Regions from separate parts of the Kribbella sp. NPDC050124 genome, predicted to be linked through region 2. Evidence: riboswitches for the same ligand, from Rfam matches in the RefSeq annotation. Region 2 holds a riboswitch; each other region holds the start of a gene.
The links. Region 2 has a riboswitch for thiamine pyrophosphate ahead of thiS (sulfur carrier protein ThiS). Riboswitches for the same ligand answer to the same signal wherever they lie in the genome.
Positions count from the first base shown of each region.

Region 1: another riboswitch for thiamine pyrophosphate. It lies ahead of thiC (phosphomethylpyrimidine synthase ThiC); the one in region 2 lies ahead of thiS (sulfur carrier protein ThiS).
Region 3: another riboswitch for thiamine pyrophosphate. It lies ahead of ACIBL3_RS03970 (purine-cytosine permease family protein); the one in region 2 lies ahead of thiS (sulfur carrier protein ThiS).

Region 1 is NZ_JBITJU010000014.1:27,575-35,123, reverse strand. Features, by position in the region: gene ACIBL3_RS28240 (transposase) at 1-490, opposite strand, end outside; gene thiC (phosphomethylpyrimidine synthase ThiC) at 762-2,387, opposite strand; TPP riboswitch at 2,379-2,499, opposite strand; gene ACIBL3_RS28230 (lysophospholipid acyltransferase family protein) at 2,590-3,336, shown strand; gene ACIBL3_RS28225 (hypothetical protein) at 3,486-4,007, shown strand; gene ACIBL3_RS28220 (anion permease) at 4,011-5,009, opposite strand; gene ACIBL3_RS28215 (DUF47 domain-containing protein) at 5,012-5,644, opposite strand; gene ACIBL3_RS28210 (DUF202 domain-containing protein) at 5,784-6,089, opposite strand; gene ACIBL3_RS28205 (YidH family protein) at 6,086-6,424, opposite strand; gene ACIBL3_RS28200 (glycoside hydrolase family 3 N-terminal domain-containing protein) at 6,421-7,549, opposite strand, start outside.
Region 2 is NZ_JBITJU010000029.1:10,270-17,818, reverse strand. Features, by position in the region: gene ACIBL3_RS40660 (family 43 glycosylhydrolase) at 1-451, shown strand, start outside; gene ACIBL3_RS40655 (DUF6807 family protein) at 451-2,373, shown strand; gene ACIBL3_RS40650 (hypothetical protein) at 2,415-2,972, shown strand; gene ACIBL3_RS40645 (thiazole synthase) at 2,969-3,742, opposite strand; gene thiS (sulfur carrier protein ThiS) at 3,747-3,953, opposite strand; TPP riboswitch at 3,944-4,060, opposite strand; gene ACIBL3_RS40635 (tetratricopeptide repeat protein) at 4,110-4,634, opposite strand; gene ACIBL3_RS40630 (LuxR C-terminal-related transcriptional regulator) at 4,686-7,463, opposite strand.
Region 3 is NZ_JBITJU010000001.1:796,846-804,394, reverse strand. Features, by position in the region: gene ACIBL3_RS03980 (methylated-DNA--[protein]-cysteine S-methyltransferase) at 1-556, shown strand, start outside; gene ACIBL3_RS03975 (class I SAM-dependent methyltransferase) at 691-1,371, opposite strand; gene ACIBL3_RS03970 (purine-cytosine permease family protein) at 1,398-2,726, opposite strand; TPP riboswitch at 2,720-2,832, opposite strand; gene ACIBL3_RS03965 (alpha/beta fold hydrolase) at 2,855-3,517, opposite strand; gene ACIBL3_RS03960 (hypothetical protein) at 3,514-4,341, opposite strand; gene ACIBL3_RS03955 (DUF3152 domain-containing protein) at 4,403-5,260, opposite strand; gene ACIBL3_RS03950 (RibD family protein) at 5,360-6,127, opposite strand; gene ppgK (polyphosphate--glucose phosphotransferase) at 6,302-7,054, shown strand; gene ACIBL3_RS03940 (alpha/beta fold hydrolase) at 7,252-7,549, opposite strand, start outside.

The sequences.
Region 1 (7,549 bases), on a different contig from region 2:
CGGCCGCCTGGGCCCGTTGCGTCACCGCCGACTGGCTGATCCCCAGCTTCACGCCGATCTCCCGCCTGGTGAGTCCTTCGGCCAGCAGGTCGGCCACTGCCCAGCCGCGTTCGCTACGCCGCCGCAGCACCGACGCCATCAGCCACAGCACCGTCTCGACCTGTTCCGCGACGCGGGCGTCGGAGCCGACCACGTTGACGTGGTGCGGGCTCGACTTCGCCCGGTTCACCGCTTCCCGCGCGTTCACGAACGCCTCGCCGCTGCCGGCTCGCGTGCTGCGTGGCAACGGCTGGGCGACATCGCCGACCCCGAGGCCGACGTACCAGGTGTCCGAGCGCAGCAGCTCGACGATCACGTCGATGGTCGCGCGCGCCTCCGAGAGCACGCCCTGCACCTCGTCGCCGGCCGTCCGCTCGAACCTCCGGAGCAGCCCGGTCCGCCGCGGCCGCCGGTTCAGGGTGTTCAGTAGCTCGGGTACGAGATCGGTCATGCTTCGGCTGCCCCGTTGATCTACCGTGAGAACGAAGACCATCGCCACACCTCCTTCCCGACGCATTAAGGCTACAGTCTTATTCACGTAGAGTGAAGGAAGAAACCTGAATCGGTTCACCCGATCACTCCCAGTGACCGCTCCGCGGGCCCGCCGATCTCCCAATTCTCCGCTGGATCCAGACTGCCCGGCATCTCGACTCGCCCGCGACTTCACTCCGCGTCAGCACGGTTCGGGCCCGGAGTACGGCGTACTCCGGGCCCTCGAACCATCAGTCGGCCAGCGGCAGGTACAGCTTCTTGTCGTGTGCCGCGAACGTCTCCGACATCTCGGCGAAGCCGGCTTCGATGGCCTCGGTCGAGGTCAGGCCCTTCTCCTCCGCGTACGCGCGGATGTCCGCGGTGATCCGCATCGAGCAGAACTTCGGCCCGCACATCGAGCAGAAGTGCGCGGTCTTGGCGGGCTCGGCGGGCAGTGTCTGGTCGTGGTACGACCGCGCGGTGTCCGGGTCCAGCGAGAGGTTGAACTGATCCTCCCAGCGGAACTCGAACCTTGCCTTGGACAACGTGTCGTCCCAGTCCTGCGCACCCGGGTGGCCCTTGGCCAGATCGGCTGCGTGGGCAGCGATCTTGTAGGTGATCACCCCGGTCTTCACGTCGTCACGGTCCGGCAGGCCGAGGTGTTCCTTCGGCGTGACGTAGCAGAGCATCGCCGTACCCAGCCAGCCGATCTGGGCCGCGCCGATCGCCGAGGTGATGTGGTCGTAGGCCGGCGCCACATCAGTTGCCAACGGCCCCAAGGTGTAGAACGGCGCCTCCCCGCACAGCTCCTCCTCGAGCCGCACGTTCTCGGCGATCTTGTGCATCGGCACGTGACCCGGACCCTCGATCATCACCTGGACGTCGTGCTCCCAGGCGATCTTGGTGAGTTCCCCGAGGGTCCGCAGCTCGGCGAACTGCGCCGCGTCGTTGGCGTCCGCGATCGACCCCGGCCGCAGCCCGTCGCCCAGCGAGAACGTCACGTCGTACTCGCGCAGGATCTCGCAGAGCTCGGCGAAATGCGTGTAGAGGAAGGACTCCTGGTGATGCGCCAGGCACCACGCGGCCATGATCGAGCCGCCGCGCGACACGATCCCGGTGATCCGTTGCGCGGTCAGTGGGACGTACCGCAGCAGTACGCCGGCATGCACCGTCATGTAGTCCACACCCTGCTCGCACTGCTCGATCACGGTGTCGCGGTAGACCTCCCACGACAGCGCTGCCGGGTCGCCCTTCACCTTCTCGAGCGCCTGGTAGAGCGGGACCGTCCCGATCGGCACCGGCGAGTTGCGCAGGATCCACTCGCGCGTCTCGTGGATGTTCTTGCCGGTGGACAGGTCCATCACGGTGTCCGCGCCCCACCGGGTCGCCCAGACCAGCTTCTCGACCTCCTCCTCGATCGAGCTGGTCACGGCGGAGTTGCCGATGTTCGCGTTCACCTTCACCAGGAACTTCTTGCCGATGATCATCGGCTCGGACTCCGGGTGCCGCCGGTTCGTCGGGATCACGGCCCGGCCGCGGGCCACCTCGTCCCGGACGAACTCCGGGTCGACGCCCTCCCGGACGGCGATGTACTTCATCTCCTCGGTGATGGTGCCCGCCCGGGCGTGCCCGACCTGAGTCAACGGCGTCCGCCCGGCGATCCAGTCCCGCCGGAGCGCGGGCAGACCGGCCTGTACGTCGATCTGCGCGGAGGAGTCGGTGTACGGGCCGGACGTGTCGTACAGGTCGAAGTGCTCGCCGTTGGTGAGGTGGACGCGGCGGGCGGGGACGTTCAGCTCGCCGCGGTAGATCTTCTCCGACCCGGAGATCGGGCCGGTGGTGACAGTGGGTCGGACGCTGTTTCCGATGGTTGTCACGATTGCTGCTCCCTACGCCGGAATTACCCGGACAGGTTCGGCGGTCGGCGGCACCGGGTTCACCCAGCCGCCCTCTCAGCCCGCTACGGTGCGAGCTCCCGCGATCTGAAGTTGTCGCCGTCCACCCTAGCGAAGAACTGGATACGGGATTCCGTGGGGCGCGTCACGGCCGCCGGTTGACCTGAGCCGGTAGCGTTCGGGAATGCGCGACCTCGTGTACCCGCCGGTGATCGGCTTCGCGAAGACGGCGTTCAAGGTGCTGGACCTGAAGTTCCAGCTGACCGGGACGGAGAACGTGCCGCGAACCGGTGGCGCGGTGATCGCGATGAATCACATCTCGTACGTCGACTTCGTGCTCGGCGGGTTCGGCGCGCTGCCGAGCAAGCGGCTGGTGCGGTTCATGGCCAAGGAGGTGCTGTTCCGCAACCGGGTCTCCGGCCCGTTGATGCGCGGCATGCACCACATCCCGGTGGACCGGGCGGCCGGTACGGCGTCGTACCGGCAGGCGATCGAGTACCTGAACGCCGGGGAGGTGGTCGGCGTCTTCCCGGAGGCGACGATCAGCCGGTCGTTCGAGCTGAAGGAGTTCAAGTCCGGCACGGTCCGGATGGCCGCGGAGGCCGCCGTACCGGTGCTGCCGATGATCCTGTGGGGGACGCAGCGGATGCTGACCAAGGACCATCCGCGCGACTTCTCCCGGCACCGCACGATCGCGATCACCATCGGCGAGCCGATCACGGTCACCGCGGCGGACGACCCGACCGAGGCGACCGCGCAGCTGCGCTCGACCATGGCCGGCATGCTCGACCGCACCATCCGCGCCTATCCGGAGCAGCCCGCCGGCGCCTGGTGGCTGCCGGCCTCGTACGGCGGCAGCGCGCCCACGCCCGTCGAGGCCGAGCGGCTGGACCGGGAGGAACTGGCCCGCCGGGCCGCCCGCAAGAAGTAGTCGGCTACCGGACAGGACCTTGACCCCGGTACGGCGTGGGGGTACTAAGAGCACTTGGTGTAGTAGCAGGTACCTGGGGGGTCCCTGTGCACTCGGCCGCGTGGTGGCGCGCGGGGCCGTCGTATTCAGGTAGGCGGGGGAAGTTGCTGGTGAAGTCATCCGAAGAGCTGCATCTGTTCGAGCCGGGGATCCTGACCGTGGCTCCGCATGTCGCGGAGGAGATCCCCGACGTCGGCGCGTTCTTCCTCGACTGGGCGATCCGGGGCCTGAACCCGGGGCAGGCTCGGGAGGTGGAGTCCGCGATCAACGGGCGGCGCTGCCAGAACGGCTGGTTCCCGCTGGAGAGCCTGGACAACATCGGCAGCCGCGGCTTCTGGCGCGGCCCGCTGACGTACCTGGCCCGGATGACCGCCGACGACGGCGCGATCCTCCAGGACTGGTCCGCGAGCGGGCTGGACGGCGAGAACCGGAGCAAGCTCGAGGCGACCGCGAACCACCTGCTCTTCCAGCAGGGCCACGCAGCCGCGGCCACCTGGGTGGTGGCGGTGCGGCCGCAGGCGTACCTCGACCTGACCGGACTCGGCGATCGCCTGGCCGCCACCTGGGAGCTCAACCTCGGCTCCATCCGCCCCAAGGAGGTGGCCAAGGCAGTCCGCCGCTGGAACCGCTGAGGCTCACTCCAGGATGAGGTGGGCCAGCCCGTAGCACAGCGCGGCGACCGCGCCAGCGGCCGGGATGGTCAGGATCCAGGCCGTCACGATGCCCTTGGCGACACCCCAGCGGACCGCGGACAGCCGCTTGGTCGAGCCCGCGCCCATCACCGCGGAGGTGATCGTGTGCGTGGTGGAGACCGGTGCGTGCAGGCCGATCGCCATCACGTACAGCACCGACGCGGCGATCGCCTCCGAGGCGAAGCCACGGGCCGGGTCCAGGTGGATGATCCGCCGGCCCAGCGTCCGCATGATCCGCCAGCCGCCGGAGTACGTCCCGAGCGAGATCGCGGTCGCGGCGGCCAGCTTGACCCAGATCGGGATGCCGTCGCCCTCCGACACGTAGCCGGTGGTGAGCAGGGCCAGGAAGATCACGCCCATCGTCTTCTGAGCGTCCTGCAGGCCGTGGCCGAGCGCCATCGCGGCGGCGGACAGCGACTGGGACATCCGGAAGCCCCGGGTCACCCGGCCGGGGTTGCTGCGCCGGAACACCCACAGGATCGCGGTCATCAGGATGAACGCGCCGAGGAAGCCGATCGTCGGTGACATCACCATCGGAATGACGACCTTGTCCAGGATGCCGGACCACAGCACCGTGCTGGCCGAGGCGAGCCCGGCGCCGACCAGGCCACCGATCAGCGCGTGCGACGAGGAGCTGGGCAGGCCGAAGTACCAGGTGATCAGGTTCCAGGTGATCGCGCCGACCAGGGCACTGAGCACGATCACCAGCCCGTGCTCGCCGGACGGCGTGCTGATGATGCCCTTGCCGACCGTCTCGGCCACCTCGGTGCCGAGCAGCGCGCCCACGAAGTTCATCACCGCGGCCATCGCCAGCGCCACCCGCGGGGTCAGCGCCCGGGTGGAGACCGACGTCGCGATCGCGTTCGCCGCGTCGTGGAAGCCGTTGGTGTAGTCGAACACGAGCGCGATGACGACGACCGCGACGACGAGCGCGAGCTCCACGCTCAGCTCTCCTTGACGGCGATCTGCTCGACCGTGTTCGCGACGTGCTCGAACGCGTCGATCGCGGCCTCCAGCAGGTCGACGACGGTCTTCACCTTCATCACCATCAGCGCGTCGTACTCGCCGCTGAACAGCTTGGCGATCAGCCGCCGGTGCACCGCGTCACCGGTGTTCTCCAGCCGGTTGATCTCGATCCAGTACTCGGCCAGGTCCTTCATGGTGCGCAGCCGCGGCATCGTCTCCGCGGTCAGCTGCGCCGCCCGCTGCAGCACCTCGATCTGCTCGGCGATCTCCTCCGGCAGCTTCTCCAGGGCGAACAGGTGGACGGCGTCGACCGCCTCCTCCATGTAGTCCATGACGTCGTCGAGGTCGGAGGCCAGCCGGTAGATGTCCTCGCGGTCGAACGGCGTGACGAACGTCGAGTTCACGCGCCGGATGATCGAGTGGGTGGTCTCGTCCGCCGCGTGCTCGGCGTCCTTCATCTGGGCGGCGATCTGGTGACTCGACGACAGCCCGGTTCCCGCCGTACTGCCGAGCAGCTCGGCCAGGATCCGGGATCCGTCCACGAGGTGGTTGGCGGACTCGGTGAAAAGGTCGTAGAACGTCGGGTCGTTCGGACGCAGACGTAACGGCACTTCAAGCTCCGGATGAACGAGGGACAAACCGTGAACATGCTAGGGGGAACGGGCCGTTGACGCGGCATCCGCCTAGCCAACGTACCGCGTTGCGGTGAACTCCCCCGCCTGGACACGACCGGTCAGTAACCAGGCGGTCTCAGCGGGTGAGGACGGCGTACAGGTCGAAGAGCCCCACCACGAGCACCAGACCGGCCGCCGCCCGGAGCACCCGCTGGTGGCCGAGAGCATGCACCGGAGCGCCCTTGGTACGGCGGTAGACGGCGCTCACCGCGGTCCAGCAGGCCAGCGACAGGACCAGGACGACGACACCGAGGCCGGTGCGGACGTCCGACGTACCGTAGCCGGAGGCAAGCAACAGGATCCCGTTCGCGATCAGGCCGAGCGCGGTCCGCCGCCAGGCGAGCAGGGTCCGTTCCGGCTGCAGCCCGGGGTCGCGGTTCATTGCCGCCACAGGCTGAACAGCAGGCCGATCAGGCCGACCACGATGATGGTTGCCCCCAGCACCACGGGGAGCCTGGTCACCGGGAGCCGGCCGCCGTTGCGCATGGCGGCCAGGTTCTGCTGCCAGCGGCGGAAGGCGCCGGCCGTGGTGACGATGCCGGCAGTGACCAGGACCACACCGATGATGCGGGCCGGCCAGCGGTCGGGGCCGAGGTCGAGGAACTGCACCGCGGACAGGCCGCCCGCGTAGCAGGCGAGCGACGTGCGCAGGTACGCCAGGTACGTGCGTTCGTTCGCCAGTGTGAAGCGGTAGTCGGGTTCCTGCTCCTCCGTCATCCGCAGCTCACCAGGCCGTGGCTCTCCTTGAGTGTCAGCACACGCCTCACGCTACTCGTCAGCTGTGCGGCGAAGGTCTTGTCCTGCTCGGCCTTGGCGACCACGGCGTTGACCATGGTGGCGGTCAGCCCGGCCGTGGCGTTGATGACGATGTCCCCGCCGGCCGCGACGAACCGGGTCGCCCGCTGGCCGGCCGGCACCGACGCCACCTCGGCAGCCGCCCCGACGTCGTCGGTGATCACCACACCGGCCCACTTCAGGTCGCCACGCACCATGCCCCGGATGACGGTCGGCGAGAACACCGCACGGTTCCTCGGGTCGATCTTGGTGTAGGTGGCTGTGGCGATCATCACCATGTCGGCGCCGGCCTCGATCCCGTCGGCGAACGGCTGCAGGTACGCGTCATCGCGGACGGTGACGTTGTCGACCACACCGGACGAGAAGTCTGTGTTGCCGCGCACTCGGCCAAGGCCCGGGAAGTGCTTGACCGAGGTCATCACACCGGCCTGCTGCATACCTCTGACGAATGCCTGGACGGGCGGCCCGACCTCCTCCGGCGTGTTGCCGTACTCGCGGTTCAGCTGGCCGATCGGGGCGTTGCTGGACTTCTGCGAGCTTGGTACGACGTCGGCCACCGGCGCGAGGTCTACGTTGACCCCAGCCTTCTTGAGCTGGTCGCCCCACCCCTCGGCCTCTGTGGTGAGCTTCGAGCTGGACCAGCCGCCTTGCACGGTCGCTGAGGGGATGCGGTCGAAGCCGGAGCCCTTCAGCCGCTGGATCTGACCCCCCTCCTGATCTGCTGCGATCAATGGACGGATGCCCTTGACGGTGGCGGTTGCGGTGACGGCGGCCATCGCCGTACGCGTGTGGGAGAGGCTGCCGCCGCTGCCGAGCAGCAGGATGCCGCCGGGCTTCTGCTTCTGCACGATCGGCCGCTGGGACGAGGTCATGCCGTTGGCGCTGATGCCGGTCATGACCAGCTGGGCCGCCTGCTCCCTCAGCGTGAGGGCTCGCAGCTTCTGGTCTACGCAGCTGACCGGCGTCGGCGTGGCCGTGGGCGTAGGCGTCGGTGTGGGAGTTGGTGTCGGTGTCGGCGCTGGTGTGGTTGGCAGGGGCACCGAGGAG
Region 2 (7,549 bases):
TCTGCGGAATCTTCCGCAGGTGCTCGGTCAACAGTTGCCCGGTCACCCGCGCCGGTTCGAGACCTCGGTCCGGCTCGACGGCGGCGGTCCGGGGGCTCGCGCGGGTCTCGTCGTACTCGGCCAGAGCTATGCGTGGATCGGTCTGCATCGCACTCCGACCGGAGTCGACCTCGTCCTGCGGCAACGCGGGACCCTGGATGAGGACGTCCTGCATCACGTTCAGCTGGAGGCGCCGTACGTCGAACTCGCCGCCGACGTCGATGACAATGCGCTGGTGCGCTTCTCGTATCGGACCGGCGGCGAATGGGTCGACGCCGGCGTTTTCCAGGCCGTCGAAGGCCGGTGGATCGGGGCCGAGGTGGGGCTGTTCGCGGCGGCGCCGCAAGGCACGATGGACGGAGGCGGGGCTGTGTTCGGCCCCGTCCGGGTCACCGAGCGAGAGACGGCGTGATGGGCAGGACACCGAAGGACTCGATCACGATCGCCGACGTCGCACGCGCGGCGGAGGTGTCGCGGGCGACCGTGTCCCGGGTGATGAACGGGCGACTCACCGTCGCGCCGGACATCGCCGAACGCGTCCGCGCCGCTGCCGACCGGCTGAACTACCGGCCCAGTGACCTCGCCCGGAACCTGTCCCTCGGCCGGACGAACATGGTCGCGCTGGTGGTGCCGGACCTCGGCAACCCGCTGTTCCAGCAGATCATGCGCGGGATCACGAACGCCTCGGCGGCGGCCGGGTACCGGGTGCTGGTCGCCGAGACGGACGAGGACCCGCTGGCCGAGGCGGACATCGCGATCGAGGCCCGGAGCCGGTGCGACGCGCTGATCCTGGTCTCGCCGCGGCTGGCGGAGGAGCGCCTGCTCGAGCTGCTGCCGGACGTGAAGCCGGTCATCCTGGTCAACCGCCAAGGGCCGCCCGACGTCGCCTCGGTCGGCGTCGACTTCGGTCGCGCGGTGCGGATCGTGGTCGACCATCTCGTCGGTCTCGGGCATCGGCGGCTCGCCTACCTGGCCGGTCCGGTGGGCAGCGCGTCGAACACGGATCGCCTGCGGTCGCTCGAGATCGCCGAACGCGAGATCCCCGGGCTGGAGATCGTCCGGTTCGAGTGCGGCTCGTCGATCGAGGACGGGTACGGCGCGGTCGAACAGGTGCTGGATTCACACGTCACGGCGGTGGTCGCGTTCAACGACCTGGTCGCGTTCGGTCTGCTGGCCCGGCTCAACGAGGTCGGCGTCGCCGTACCCGCGGACCTGTCGGTGGCCGGGATGGACGACATCGGGTTGTCGCGGTTCGCCGTACCGTCGCTGACGACGGTTCGGGTTCCGCAGCAGGGGATGGGGGAGCTGGCCTGGCGGCGGTTGTACGCCGAGATCGCCGGGACCGAGGTGGATCTGGACGGCGTACCGGACCTGCGGCTGGCGTTGCGGGCGAGCACCGGGCCGGTTCCGCAGGCGACGCGGTTGCAGGCGGACGCGCCTCGTGGGCGGGTCGGGCCGGTGCGTTGGCAGCAGCAGGGGGACATCTTCGTGCTCGGGTCCGAGTCCGGGCTGCTCGCGCACTACGAGTTCGGCCGGCGGATGCCGCAGGTGCACTCACCACGGCCCTATTTGCATCCGGTGCGGACGCTCGGCGGTCATCCGCTGACCGAGGTGAGTCCGGTCGACCACCGGCACCACTACGGCGTATCGCTGGCAGTTGCCGGAGTCAACGGAACGTCACACTGGGGCGGCCGTACATTCCTCCCCGGACGTGGGCCGACACTCCTGACGAACCACGGCCAGCAGCGCAGCCGCGGAGTCACCGTCGACGACGGGCCCGGCAACTCGCTGACCGACGAGATCACCTGGTACGACGAACAAGGCCGCCCGCAACTGGTGGAACGCCGACAGCTCAGCGGCTCGCTGGCCGAAGGCGGCTGGCGCCTCGACTGGAACAGCGTCCTCAACGCCCGCTACGGCCCGATCCGCATCGACAGCCCGGCGACCGCCGGACGCCCCGGCGCCGGGTACGGCGGTATCTTCTGGCGACTGCCGTCCGCCGAGAACACCGTCGTACTGAGCGAGGCCGGTGAAGGCGCCGACGCCGCCTACGGATCCCTCAGCCCCTGGCTGGCTTTCGTCCAGCAACGCGGCGACACCGTCACCACTCTGCTCCTCGCCCAACCCGCCGACGTCCGTCCCTGGTTCCTCCGCTCCACCGACTACGTAGGCGCCGGGCCGGCGCTGGCCTGGCAAAGCGCCCTGGCCTTGCAACCAGACCAGGAACTTCAGCTCAGCCTGTCGGCCCTGCTGCTGGACCGCTCGATCGACCTCACCGAAGCCCCGGAACTGGCCGCGCGCCTTGCTGGGCCGTCGGAAGCGGGCCTACGGTGAGGTGAATCGCTCTGGGGGAGCACGAGAGCGAGGGGGATGTCATGGCACGTCGTTGGTTGCTACCGCTGATCGCCGTACTGATCGGCTTGCTCACAGCCGGTGTCGCTCAGGCGGCGCCGCCGTACACTCATGAGCGCTACTCCGGCTCGGACTCGTTCGACGACACGATCTGCGGCCTCGCGGCGCACTTCGACGTCGAGTTCAGCGGGGTGGTGACGATCCGCACCGTGAAGGGCTCGGACGGTCAGGCTTTCCTGGCCCACGACAACTATCTGACCGTCGAGACGGTCACCAACCCGGCGAACGGCCAGCAAATCGTGATCCGTGCCAACGGGGTCTTCCTCGAACAGCACGCCACGCACGTGTCCGGGAACATCTGGCGGTTCGAAGCCCGCGATGCCGGCACCTTCACCATCACCGACCCAGCCGGCCATCGCTTGCTCCGGGACCGAGGCGTTGTGGTGCTCGGAGCCGTGTTCGACACACTCGGTGACAGTCAACCGGGCGGTGTGCTGGTCGTCGAAGACCCACCCGTGTTCCACGGTCCCCACTCCGACGACGCCACCTTCTGTGGTGTCGTGCTGGACCAACTGACTTAGAAGGTCGGCAGGCCGGTCACTGGCGAGGAGGCTTGGGCTGAGTGCCAGCGGCGGGGGACTCGGCCTGCCAGGCGGGCGGCTCGGCCTGCGTTGACTGCGTCTCGCATCGCGGCGGCCATCAGAGCGGGCTTCTCGGCCCGGGTGACCGGCGTGGCGAGCATGACGGCGGCGCAGCCGAGCTCCATGGCCAGCGCTGCGTCACTCGCCGTACCGATGCCTGCGTCGACGATCACCGGGACGCTCGCCGCCTCGGCGATCAGCGCGATGTTGTGCGGGTTCCGGATGCCGAGCGCGGACCCGATCGGTGCGGCCAGCGGCATGACCGCCGCGCACCCGGCCTGCTCCAGCCGGCGCGCCAGGATCGGGTCGTCGTTCGTGTACGGCAACACGGTGAAGCCGTCCGCGACCAGCGCGTCGACGGCGTCCAGCAGTTCGATCGGATCCGGCATCAGCAAGTGGTCGTCGGCGACCACCTCCACCTTGATCAGGTCGGTCTGCAACGCCTCCCGGGCGAGCTTCGCGGTCAGCACCGCCTCGGCTGCGGTGTGGCAGCCGGCCGTGTTCGGCAGCACGTCGATGCCGTGCTGCTTGAGTACGTCGAGGATCGAGCCCTCGTGGCCGGTGCCGAGCCGGCGCATCGCGACCGTGGTGAGTTGGGTGCCTGAGGCAAGCAAAGCCTCTTCCATCACCTCGAGGTTCGCGGCGCCGCCGGTCCCCATGATCAACCGCGAGGTGTACGTCCGGCCGCCGAGCTCCAGTGGATCGTCCATGTCTTCAACCACCCTGGACGGCACTGACGATCTCGACCCGGTCGCCGTCCGTCAGCGTCGTACCGGCCCACTCGTCGCGGGTCAGCACGGTCTGGTTCACCGCGACCGCGATCCCGGTCTCGCGGTCGGAGTACTCCCGGACCAGCTCGGCAACGGATCGATCCGGCGGGACCGTCGTCGCCTCGCCGTTCACCCACACGTCGTACGCCATCGCGTCCTCCCTACGCCGGCATTACCCGATACAGGTTCAGCGGTCGGCGACACCCTGGTCAGTCGCCCTCTCAGCCCACTCTGGCGTGAGCTCCCGCGGCTTCCTCGACGATAACCACCGCACCCCGCCGAGACAACCCGCGTCTCGTCAGGCCGTTCACGTCGTCAGGAGCAGCGTGGCGGCCAGTGGAAGAAGTGTGATGAGGGCGACAAGCATCAGGCAGCTGCTGCCGGCGGCCGCCGTACTGGGTGGCTCCTCCACCTTGTCGAACATCGCGTCTTCCCGCTGACGCCGCGCGACGCCTGCCTTGCCTTCCTCGAGACGCTTCTTGGCCTGCCACCGGCCGTCGGCCGCGGCCCGTTTGTACCAAACCTTCGCGGTGGACCAGTCGTCCAGCTTGTCGGAGTGCAGCCGGCCCAGCGCGAACGCGGCCCAGGAGTCACCCGCGTCCGCGGCCTGCCGATACCACCGAGCCGCCTCCGCATAATCCCCGCTGTAGACGAACCGGTCCTCCATCCGCGCCCGCGTCCGCCCCTCCAGCAACAACCCCAGCCGCCCCATAGCCGGCACAGACCCAGCCTCGGCAGCCTTCCGGTACCACTCCTCGATCGCCGGCAGGTCCCCCACCTGCCCCCGCTCCTCCAGTTCCTGCCCCGCGGCGAACATCTCCTCCGCATCCATCCCGCCAGTATCCCGCCCCACCTGGGCACCGAAACCTGACCCGCGAACGGGCTACCGCTGCCCGGCGAGGCCGATCCGGACGGCTTCGGCGGCGGCTTGGACCCGGGTCTGCACGCCGAGTTTCTCGAGGATGTGGGTGACGTGCACGCTGGCGGTCTTGGGGCTCATGTACAGCGCGGCGCCGATCTCGCGGTTGGTCCTTCCTTCCACGAGCAGGGCAAGCACCTGACGCTCTCGATCCGTCAACGGCGGGAGCGGGCCGGTCGTTGCTGCGGGCTGATCGGAGTGTTCGGTCACGGCGTCGTCGAGCTGGATGTGCGCGATCTTCGCGAGCTCGTGAATCCGGTCGAGCAGCGGCGCCGCACCAAGCTGCTCGGCGATGTGCCGCGCCGCTTCCAGCTCGCTGGTTGCCTGACTTCGGGCGCCAGGGTGCCCGCGCCGAGACAACAGCGCCTCGGCCGCCCGCAGCCGCGCTTGCCCCTCCCAGTACGGCCAGCGGAGTGACGCCCATTCCTGTGCGGCGGTGAGCCACGGGGTCGGATCGGGCGTGCCCTGGATCCGGGATCGTTCGCCCTCGACAATCGCAGCCAGCGCTGGGCCCTCGATCCCGGTCACGCCGCGTCGAAGGAGTGTCACAAGTCGATCGAAGCCGTCGACTGACTGTGACGCGACCGCTGCTTCCAGACCGATACGGAGCAGCGCGCCGCACAGCAGCTCGTCTTCGGTGTCGTGGCTGATTTCGGCGGCTTCGAGCGCAAGGGCCAGGGCCTCGTGCGGACGTTGCTGCAGGAGGCGCAGCTCGGCCGTGGTTGTTGCATAACCGCGCTTCATCATGGGTTGGTCATCGACCGCGAACACCTCTTGTTCGCGCATTAGTTCGTCGGCCTGCTGTAGGTTCCCCCGCGCCATCAGGATCAGCGCGAACTCCTCGTCCTTGAATGCCGGTCCGGACGGTGGCCGGCCCCTGTCCTCGCGGTTCAGCGCCTCATCCCATCGGCCGAGCGCATAGAGGTTGAAGACGGCGTTGGCCTCGATGATGCCCTCGGTCCAATGCTCGTCGACCATCAGGCGCCGGAGCTCGGCCTGGATGGTGTCCGCGACCGCCACGACCTGGTCGGAGTCGCCGCGCAACCCGTGCACAAAGGTCAGCGCCTGGCCTGCCATGGCCAGGTCCTCGGGCTCGGCGAGCTCGCGAGCGATCTCGAGCGCAGCCACCGTCTCTTCCAGCGCCTCGTCGAGCCGGCCCTCGCCGGCGGCGGCCGCCCCCAGCATCACCCGAGCCTGGCCGATCGTCCGGGTGTCACCCGCTCGGGTCGCGTGCTCCAGCGCTGCCCGGGCTGCCTCGGCCATCACTGCCGAGCGGGGATACCCGCGCAGCATCAGTGCGTGCGAGACGCAGACCTGGCCGAGCAGTCGATCGTCACCAGCCGGCACCAGACGCCGAGCTCGCTCGAGATCCGCCATCGCCCCGGCGAGGTCGTCGACCAGCCCGCGTTGCATGCCCCGCGTCAGCAAGGCTCCAACAGTGCCCGCCTCGGCGTCGGACTCATCCACCGCCGCCTCGAGCACGGCGAGAGCCTCGGCATGCCGGCCGACACCGCCCAGCAGCGAGGCTGCTCGCTCGGCGAGCACGAGGCGCGGCGGCACGCGGTCGTCAGTCAGGTCCGACGGCTGCCACAGGGACGAAGCAACGGAGAACCAGTGGCCGGCCTCCGCAAACGCGGACTCCTTCTCGGCGGCACGGGCCGCCGTGAGAGCCCACGTGAACGCCCCATCCCGGTCACTCGCGCGGTGATACTGCTCAGCGACCTCGGCGACCTCCGATGCGGTGGCCTTGCTGCGAAGGCGGCCCGCCAAATGGTTCGCCAGTCGGGCATGCAGGTCGCGGCGTTCCGCAGACAGTAAATTGCCGTATGCCACCTCGGCGACCACTGGGTGCCGCGCGGTGCAACCGACGGCCGGGTCGCGGATCACCAGACCGGAGTCACAGGCCTCTCGTACGGCGTCCGCAGCGCCGCTCACCGCCGCCAGCAGGTCATCGTCGTCGAGGGCGCGAGCCAACGTGCCGGTAGCCGCGACGGCAACGCGAGCCGCCGGCGTGAGCGCCTGCAGCCGGGCGAGCAGGAGTTGGCGCAACGAAGCCGGGACGGTCAGGTCTCCGCGGACCAGTTCGACATTCAGATACGGATTACCTGCGCTGCGCCGGTAGACGGCAGCGACTGTGTCCGCCGTACAGTCTGGTTGGAGATCGAGCACTTGCTGCGACGTCTCCTGCTCGGTGAGTCGACGCAACGGCAGATCGACGACGGCCGGACTGCGAATCACTTCGCCGAGCCAGGTCAGGAGTTCAGGGTCGGCCGTCTCGTCGCGCCAGGTCAGCAGCACGAGCAACCCTCGTTCGGGCAGGCTGCGCGTCTCATGCGCGAGGAAGTCCAGCGTGGACCAGTCAGCCCAGTGCACGTCCTCGACCAGCAAGATGGTGCGTTGCGAAGCGTCGCTGTCGAGCACATCGGCGAGGGTTTGCATCGACCATGCTCGGGCCGCCGCGGCAGATGGGAACTGGTCAGTCGCTGCGGCTTGGCTCAGCGCGCCCGCCAACGTGGCACCGAGCCCGCTGTAGGCGATCGCTCCGGACATCGGGGCGCACGCGCCGCGAAAGATCCGCACACCGCTACCGGCGTACTCGTCGAGCACCGCCCGGACGAGCGTCGTCTTACCGATCCCGGCCTCGCCACGCACCACCACAGCGGCCGACCGCCCCGGCAGTTCGGTGATCAACCCCCGCAGTACCGCAGCCTCGCCCCCACGCCCGACCAGTAAACCGGCCATAGCCCATCATGCGCCCGACCGCGTGCGCACAGCACACCTTTTAACTCCCCGTACGGCGTTCGGCCGCGGAGGGTCACCAAACCCCT
Region 3 (7,549 bases), on a different contig from region 2:
CGAGAGCCGGCTGGCCCGGCTCACCGCACCTGACCTCAAGCCCCCGGTCTTCCCGGCCGCCGACGTCGCCTACACCCTGCACGACACCCCGATCGGCACCATGCTGCTCGCGGTCGCCGACGGCCGCGTCGTGGCGAGCTCCTTCGGCGACGAGGAGACCATGACCAACCGCCTCGCGAAGGCCGTGTCCCCGCGCGTACTGCGGCTGCCCCGGGCACTGGACGACGTACGGCGCCAACTGGACGAGTACCTGTCCGGACGACGGCACGAGTTCGAGTTGGAGGTGGATCTCGCGCTGGCGACTCCGTTCCAGCGACTCGTGCTGACCGACCTACCGTCGTACACGAGCTACGGGCGCACGACGACGTACGGCGCGGTCGCCGGCGACATCGATCGGCCGAAGGCGGCCCGCGCGGTCGGCACGGCACTGGGCGCGAACCCGGTCTGCGTCGTGCTGCCGTGCCACCGGGTGATCGGCGCGAACGGCGCGCTCACCGGGTACGCCGGCGGGCTGGACGCGAAGCGATTCTTGCTGAATCTCGAAGCAAAAAACTGACGTTTCACGCGTCGGCGAGAAAGCATTTACACTCGACCGACAAAGGAGCAGATCCCCAGTGTGGAGTGGGGATCTGCTTCTTGTTTCCCTTGTCTGGAAGGGCTCCGGGCTCGGCGCGGTAAATCCCTGACGCGTCAGGCATTACCGGGTTGGTGAATCTCCAGGATGAGCCGGCGGCGGCCGCCCCAGTCCCGCTTGTAGACCTTGTAATCCTCGATTCCGGCTTTCGCGCACAGGCGCCCGTAGCTGGCCTCGTCGTGGATGAAGTGCACGCTGCTGGTGCCGAAGTGCTCGGTGGTGACGATCCGGTGCTCCGGCCCCTGACGCATCCCGTTGGCGATCTCGGCCGCGGTCGCCGGACCCCAGACCGGGCCCTCGATGATGGCCAGCCCGCCCGGCTTCAGCACCCGGGAGATCTCGCAGATCGTGGACACCTGCTCGTCCTCGGCGAACAGCTCGTGGAACGCGGTCCACAGGCAGATCACCGCGTCGAACGCGTCCCACTTGTACGGCAGGTCGGTCATCGAGCCGATCGCCCAGTCGACCTGCAGCTCTTCCTCGGCCGCCCTCGCCCGGCCGGCCTCGATCAGGTTCGGCGAGATGTCCAGCGCTCGCACCACCTTCCCGGCCCGGCGCAGCGGCAGCGCGATCCGGCCGTACCCGCAGCACAGGTCGAGCACCGACTCCCTGCCCTGGAGCAGTTCCTCGACGGCCTTCACGGTCGCCGCGTCCCGCTCGGGCGTGGTACGCGCGGCCAGTCCGTCGGCCCCCAGTTCCGCGTACTCGGCCCGGCTGCGCAGTGCGGAGTTCAGCATTGCGCAAGTATCCCGGTTACTCCGGGTCAGTTGTCCAGCGGTCGGCGACCGATCCGTCCGAGCAGCACCGCGGCCAGCATCGACACGATGATCGAGGTGTACGTCGCCCCCAGCCAGGTGGGCACCGGCTGGTGGTTGAACAGCCACTGCTGGACGTCGGTCCAGAACGGCGACCAGCCCTTCACCGTGCCCGGGTTCACCAGCTGGTAGGCGACGAAGCCGATCAGCCAGGCGACCGCGGGCTGCCAGCGGAAGCGCGCCGTACCGGAGACGTCCCAGTTCATCTTGCTGACCACGAAGAAGTCGGCGATCGCGACCGCGAACAGCGGGACGAAGACCGAGCCGATCAGGTAGAGGAACTGCGTGTAGTTGCCCAGGTCAACCAACAGGGCGAGGCCGGTGGCGATCACGCCGATGGCGATCGAGATCCAGCGCCGGTCGATGTGGCCGACCAGGTTGTGCGTTGCCATCGTGGTCGAGTAGACGTTCGCGTAGGCCTCGTCGACCTCGTCCACCAGCAGCACGAGCAGCGCGATCGCACCAGCCGGCAGCGTGACGAGCGCGGTGATCACGTCGGTGCTGTTGGTCCCGAGCGTCGCCACCGCGAACACACCGAGGGCGTAGTACGCGATCGCCGCGATCCCGTAGCCGAGCGACGATCCGGCGAAGGCCGCCTTGTTGGTGCGCGAGTGCCGGGTGTAGTCGGCGGCCAGCGGCGCGAACGACACCACACCGGCGGCGGCGAGGTCGACAGCCGGCCAGAAGCCGAAGACGCCGTCCTGCGGGAGGTCCTGCACCGGCTTGCTGAGCACCTGCACGAACAGGTAGACCGACGCGATCAGCACCAGCCAGACCATGAACTTGCGCAGCAGCTTCACGCTGCCGAGCGGCCGGACCGCCATCGCCGTGGCGATCACTCCGGCCAGTACGACGAACAGCCACCGCCAGCGTTCACTCGTCACCGCCACCGCGGCCTGCGAGATGACGATGATCTCCATCGTCGCCCAGCCGACGTTCTGCGCGATGTTCAGCACGGTCGGCGCCATCGAACCGCGCCGCCCGAACAGACCGCGCAGGCAGGCCATCGCCGGCGCCCCGGTCTGCGAACCGAACACGGCCGCACCACCGAGCACCAGCGCGCCCATCCCGCAGCCGACCACGACCGCGAGCAGACCTTGGGCCAGCGAGCCCGTGTACGCCGCGACCAGCGCACCGGTCACCGGGCCGAACAGCGAGATGCCCAGGTTCCCCCAAAGGGTGAACTGGTCGAAGAAGCCGAGGGTGCGCGGCGCGTCCGTGGTGAGGACGAGCGGCGCCTCGGTCCGCTTGGCAGGACGAACAGCAGTACTGGTCATGGTGACCCGCTCCCTACGCCGGCATTACCCGGTCAGGTTCAGGCGGTCGGCGACCCCGCGTCGCCCTCTCAGCCCGCGCGTCGTGCGAGCTCCCGCATCGGTTTTGCTACCGCGTCAACGATAGCGCTTCAGGCCTGGGTCGGCGCAGCCGCTGCCCGCTGGATGAGAGCGGCCAGCTCGGGACCGTTGGTCAGCACCGGCATGTGGGAGCCGGTCGGCAGCGTGCGGGACTCACAGTGCGTGAGCTCGGCCAGTCGGTCCGTCCACTCGGCCGGCGAGAGGTGGTCGTGCCGGCACCGCACGATCACGATCGGGGCCTGCACCCGGGTGATGATCCCGGCCAGGTCGTGGTGCCGGGCCGCTTCGACCGCGCGGGCGATTGTGGACAACGTCGTACGCGCGTATTGCGGAGCGAGCGCCGGGATCAGGCGGGGTGACTCCGGGACGGCCGATCCGAGCCAGCGGGCGACCAGGTCCGGCCAGCTCGCCGCGCGGATGTCCCCGGTCGGCGCGATCAGGACCAGGGCGTGGACGAGCTCGGGGTAGGCGACCGCGGTCTCGACGACGACCTGGCAGCCGGCTGAGTGCCCGACGAGCACCGACCGCTCCCGGATCTTGTCGGCGACCGCCGTGCCCAGGGCTTGTGGTCGAAGGTCGTCGCCGCGTCCGGCGGGTTCGCCGTACCCGGGCAGGGTGACGATCCGGTACGGCGTGGTCAGGTACTCGACCGTGGGCGCGTACGACTTGGGCCCGAGGCCGAGGCCCGGGACCAGGACGATCGGGATGCTCACTCCCAGGGCGGGCGGGCCGGCGCGCCTTGGACGACCGGGTTGGACACGTCCGGCTTCAGCTCGCGGTAGCCGAGAAGGAAGCCGAGGGCAAGGATCAGCAGGCCGATCCCGCCCCAGCCGTACGCCGTCGGCAGCCGGTCCAGCGAGTCGTCGATGGCGCCCATGCCGGTCGACAACACCATCCCCGCCCAGATCAGGATCGGCACCAGCGACACCCCGACCAGGAGCAGACCGCCCAGCTCGATCGGTTCGATCTCGCGGCCGACCTTGCGGCGGGCGAGTACGTCGCGAATCCACATCACGATCGCGGCAACGCCGACCAGGAGCAAAAGCAACTGGCCGATGGTGTCGATCACGTCCGTGCGGAGCGGGTGGTTCAGCGGTGAGCCGGGAGCCTGCGAGATCTCGCGCAGGGCGACCCGCTGGACCGAGAGAACGAGCAGGCCATAGACGGCAGCGACGATCGTGGCGAGCAGTACGACGCGAGCCGCGCGCGGATCACGTGGTGCGACCGGCAGCTCCCGGCCGTACTTCGGCAGCTCGTGCTGCTGGGGATGCGCCGGTGTGCCGTAGGGGCTGCCGGGGCGGTAGTTGGGCGGCTGCGTGTACGCGCCGGGCGGTGCCTGTGGCGGCGGGGCGCCGTACTGGCCGGGTGGGGAGCCGTAGGGCTGTGGCTGGGCGTAGGCGTCTGGCTGCTGCTGGCCGGGAGGCGGTGCGCCGTAGCTGCTGCCGCCGTACGGCGTCGGCGGGGCGTAGTGGTGCTCCTCGGCCGGCTGCTCCGGTTGCTCACCGCGGCCGTACGTCGGGAAATCCTGTGACGACATCGCTGCCTCCCCTCGGCACCCAGCCTCTCACGAACGAGGGTTTCGCTCAGGTCCTGCAGCGTCAGGTCGCCTTGATGGTCGGCCAGGCGTTGGGCAGGCAGCCGGCCAGGCCCTTGGTCTGCTGCATCATCACCGGCGCCGGCGTCTTCGCCTTGGTGCAGGTGGAGTGGCCGTGGCCGAGCGCGTGCCCGACCTCGTGGTTGACCAGGTAGTTGCGGTAGAGCGCGACGTTCCCGGAGTACGCCGGGATCGCGTACATCCAGCGCTTCGCGTTCAGCACGACCCGGTCCTCGACCCGGCAGGACACCTCACCACCGGTGTCGAGCGGCAGACACAGCTTGTCGGTGAGCGTCGGCGTCGCCAGGATGATCCGCAGATCGGCGTCCACCTTGTCGGTCCGCTCGAAGCTGACCGGGTGAATCGCCTGCCACCCACGCCCGTCGGTCAGCGTCTTGTGGATGATCTGCGCGACCGCGGCGCCGTTGACCGACAGCCCCTGCTCGATCTCGACCCGGTAGGTCAGTTTGTCGCGAATCCCAGTCGCCTTGTCGAACCCCGGCACGACGGCGAGCTTCCCGGTGGACACCGAGTAGTTCGGCTTCGACGCCTTCGGCGGCCGCGTCAACGTCGGAGCCGGACGCTGCGGGGTGGTGAACTTCTGCGTCGGCGTCGCCACCGGAGTCGGCGTCACCACACTCACCGGCATCTCAGTAGCCGAAGCCGCCACCCCAGCGACCACCTCGGCCGCCAAACTCCGCCGGTTCGCCGATTCCGGGTGCATCACCACCACAGTCCCCAGCACCGCCAAAGCAGTCACCGAAAACCACTGCGCCTTGTACGACTTCTTCCGAGTGTGCCGCCCACCCCGCCGCTTCCGAGCAGGCGCATCCGCCCGCTGGCCGCTCCGCCGGATGGTCATGACGATTCACCCTACCCACCCCCCACCACCTGCCGAAACCCCAGTTCCATCCCGTCCACCACAAACGAACCAAAGGCGCAGGCCGGTTGGAGGTTGCGGTCAGCTCTCGGCCACGGCGTAGTGCAGGCGAACGGAGCCGCCGGTATCGGTGTGTACGGACAGCAACTCCAGTCGGGTCGGAGCCTCACCTACTTCAAGCGGCGGCCCGTCCATCACTGACGGCGTGCCGAGCCCGCCGATGAGAGCAGGCAGCAGCGTCAGGTGGAGTTCGTCGATCAAGCCTGCCCGCAACAGAGCCCCATTCAGTCCACCGCCCGCGGCCGACAGCACACAGGTGACGCCGAGCTCGGTGCCCATCGAGGCGATCCCTTGGGCCAGGTCGACACGCTCCTGGCCGACAACGAGGTAGCAGATCCGTTGCCGTCGGAGATAGCCGAGATAGTCGGCCGGGGTCGACCGCGCCACCAGGACCAGCGCGTCCCAGTTCTCATGTCTCTCGGTCCAGCGCACCCTCCCGCGGCTGTCGACGACGGTGAACCAGTTGTGCGGCGGGGACGGTTGTCCGGTGATGTCCGGTGGGAGGTAGTGCTGGTAGAGGTCGGCGGTGTCACCGTCGTACGTGGGCAGTTCCTCGGGAATCTCGTCCTCGGCGACCAGGCTGCCGCTGCCCTCCAGGATTGCGTTGCAGCCGTACTGCTGCCGGAGCACATCGAGCATGTCGAGCGGCACCGGATCGGCAGCGTGCGGCGTCATCGCGCTCCACAGATCTGAGCTCGGCTGGTGCATCAGCAGCGCGTCCCGGGTGAGCGCGACCTTCCCGTCGACACTGGCTCCCACACTGACCACCACGCGCGGTCGCTCCCGCATCACAGCCCCTCCGCCTCGCTGGACAACGACCACCAGATCTACCAGCACCCACCGACAACGCCCCGGCCACAGCCTGAGGCTGACGGCGTCCGAGGGGCGTGGCAGGCTGGCGAGAGGATGTGTGGCGGGCCCGGTGCGACAACTGCGGGCGAAGGGAGAGATCAGGTGTCCAGGATGAGGACGTCGACGGCCTTCGGGGTCGACATCGGCGGCAGCGGGATCAAGGGGGCCATCGTCGACCTGGAGAAGGGCGACCTGGCCACGGAGCGGGTGAAGTACCTGACGCCCAACCCGTCCAGCCCGGAGCCCGTCGCCGCGGTCGTGGCCCGGCTGGTCAAGGATGCCGGGTGGACCGGCGACCTGGGTGCGACGTTCCCGGCCGTCATCAAGAACGGGGTGGCCAAGAGCGCCGCGAACGTCGACAAGAGCTGGATCGGGACCGACGTCGACAAGGTCCTCACCGACAGCACCCACTGCGACGTGACCGTACTCAACGACGCTGACGCGGCCGGCATCGCCGAGGCCCGGTTCGGCGCGGCCAAAGGCGTCGACGGCGTGGTCATCCTGCTCACCTTCGGCACCGGTATCGGCAGCGCGCTGCTGCTCGACGGCCAGCTCGTGCCGAACACCGAGCTCGGTCACCTCGAGCTGGACGGGTACGACGCGGAGACGAGAGCCTCCTCAGCGGCGAAGGACAACGAGGGCCTGTCGTACAAACAGTGGGCCAAGCGAGTCCAGCGATACCTTCGGCACGTGGAGAACCTGTTCACCCCCGACCTGTTCGTGGTCGGCGGCGGCGTCAGCAAGCACGCCGACAAATGGGTACCCCTGCTCGAGATCTCCACCCCGGTGAAGCCGGCCCAGCTCCTCAACAACGCCGGCATAGTCGGCGCAGCAATGGCCGCCCACGAAAAGTTCACCCAGTAGAACGACTACAACCCGGCCCCGGCATCGACGGCTGCTCGCCCGTACCGCTAGCGTCCGCCTCTGCCGGTAGCTGGTGAGGAGCTGCGGCGGCAGTCAGCGCCGGTGAGCTCAGCACGGGGACGTGCTTGTGGGTCTCGGCGATCCCTATGGGTGTCAAGACGGCCACGACGCCCATGCCGGTCGCCGCTGTTGTGGGGCTAGTGATCGCCGAGCCAGTCGACAACGGTCGCCAGCAACCAGCCGTGGTGTGACAGATGGACATCGTGGCCGGCTCCCGGCGCCTCGCGGTACTCGCCGCGAGGGATGGCGTCGGCCATGTCTCGGAGCAGGCCAGGAGGGCAGAACGGATCGTAGGTCCCTGTGATCAGCAGCGTTGGGCAGGTGATGAGCTTGGCCCGCGATCGACTGACATCGCCGCCTGCGTCGATGATCGCGCCCAGTGCCCGAGCCCAGCTTGCCGCCATGAGCCGGGCGTTGTGCACGCCGTGCGCCTCG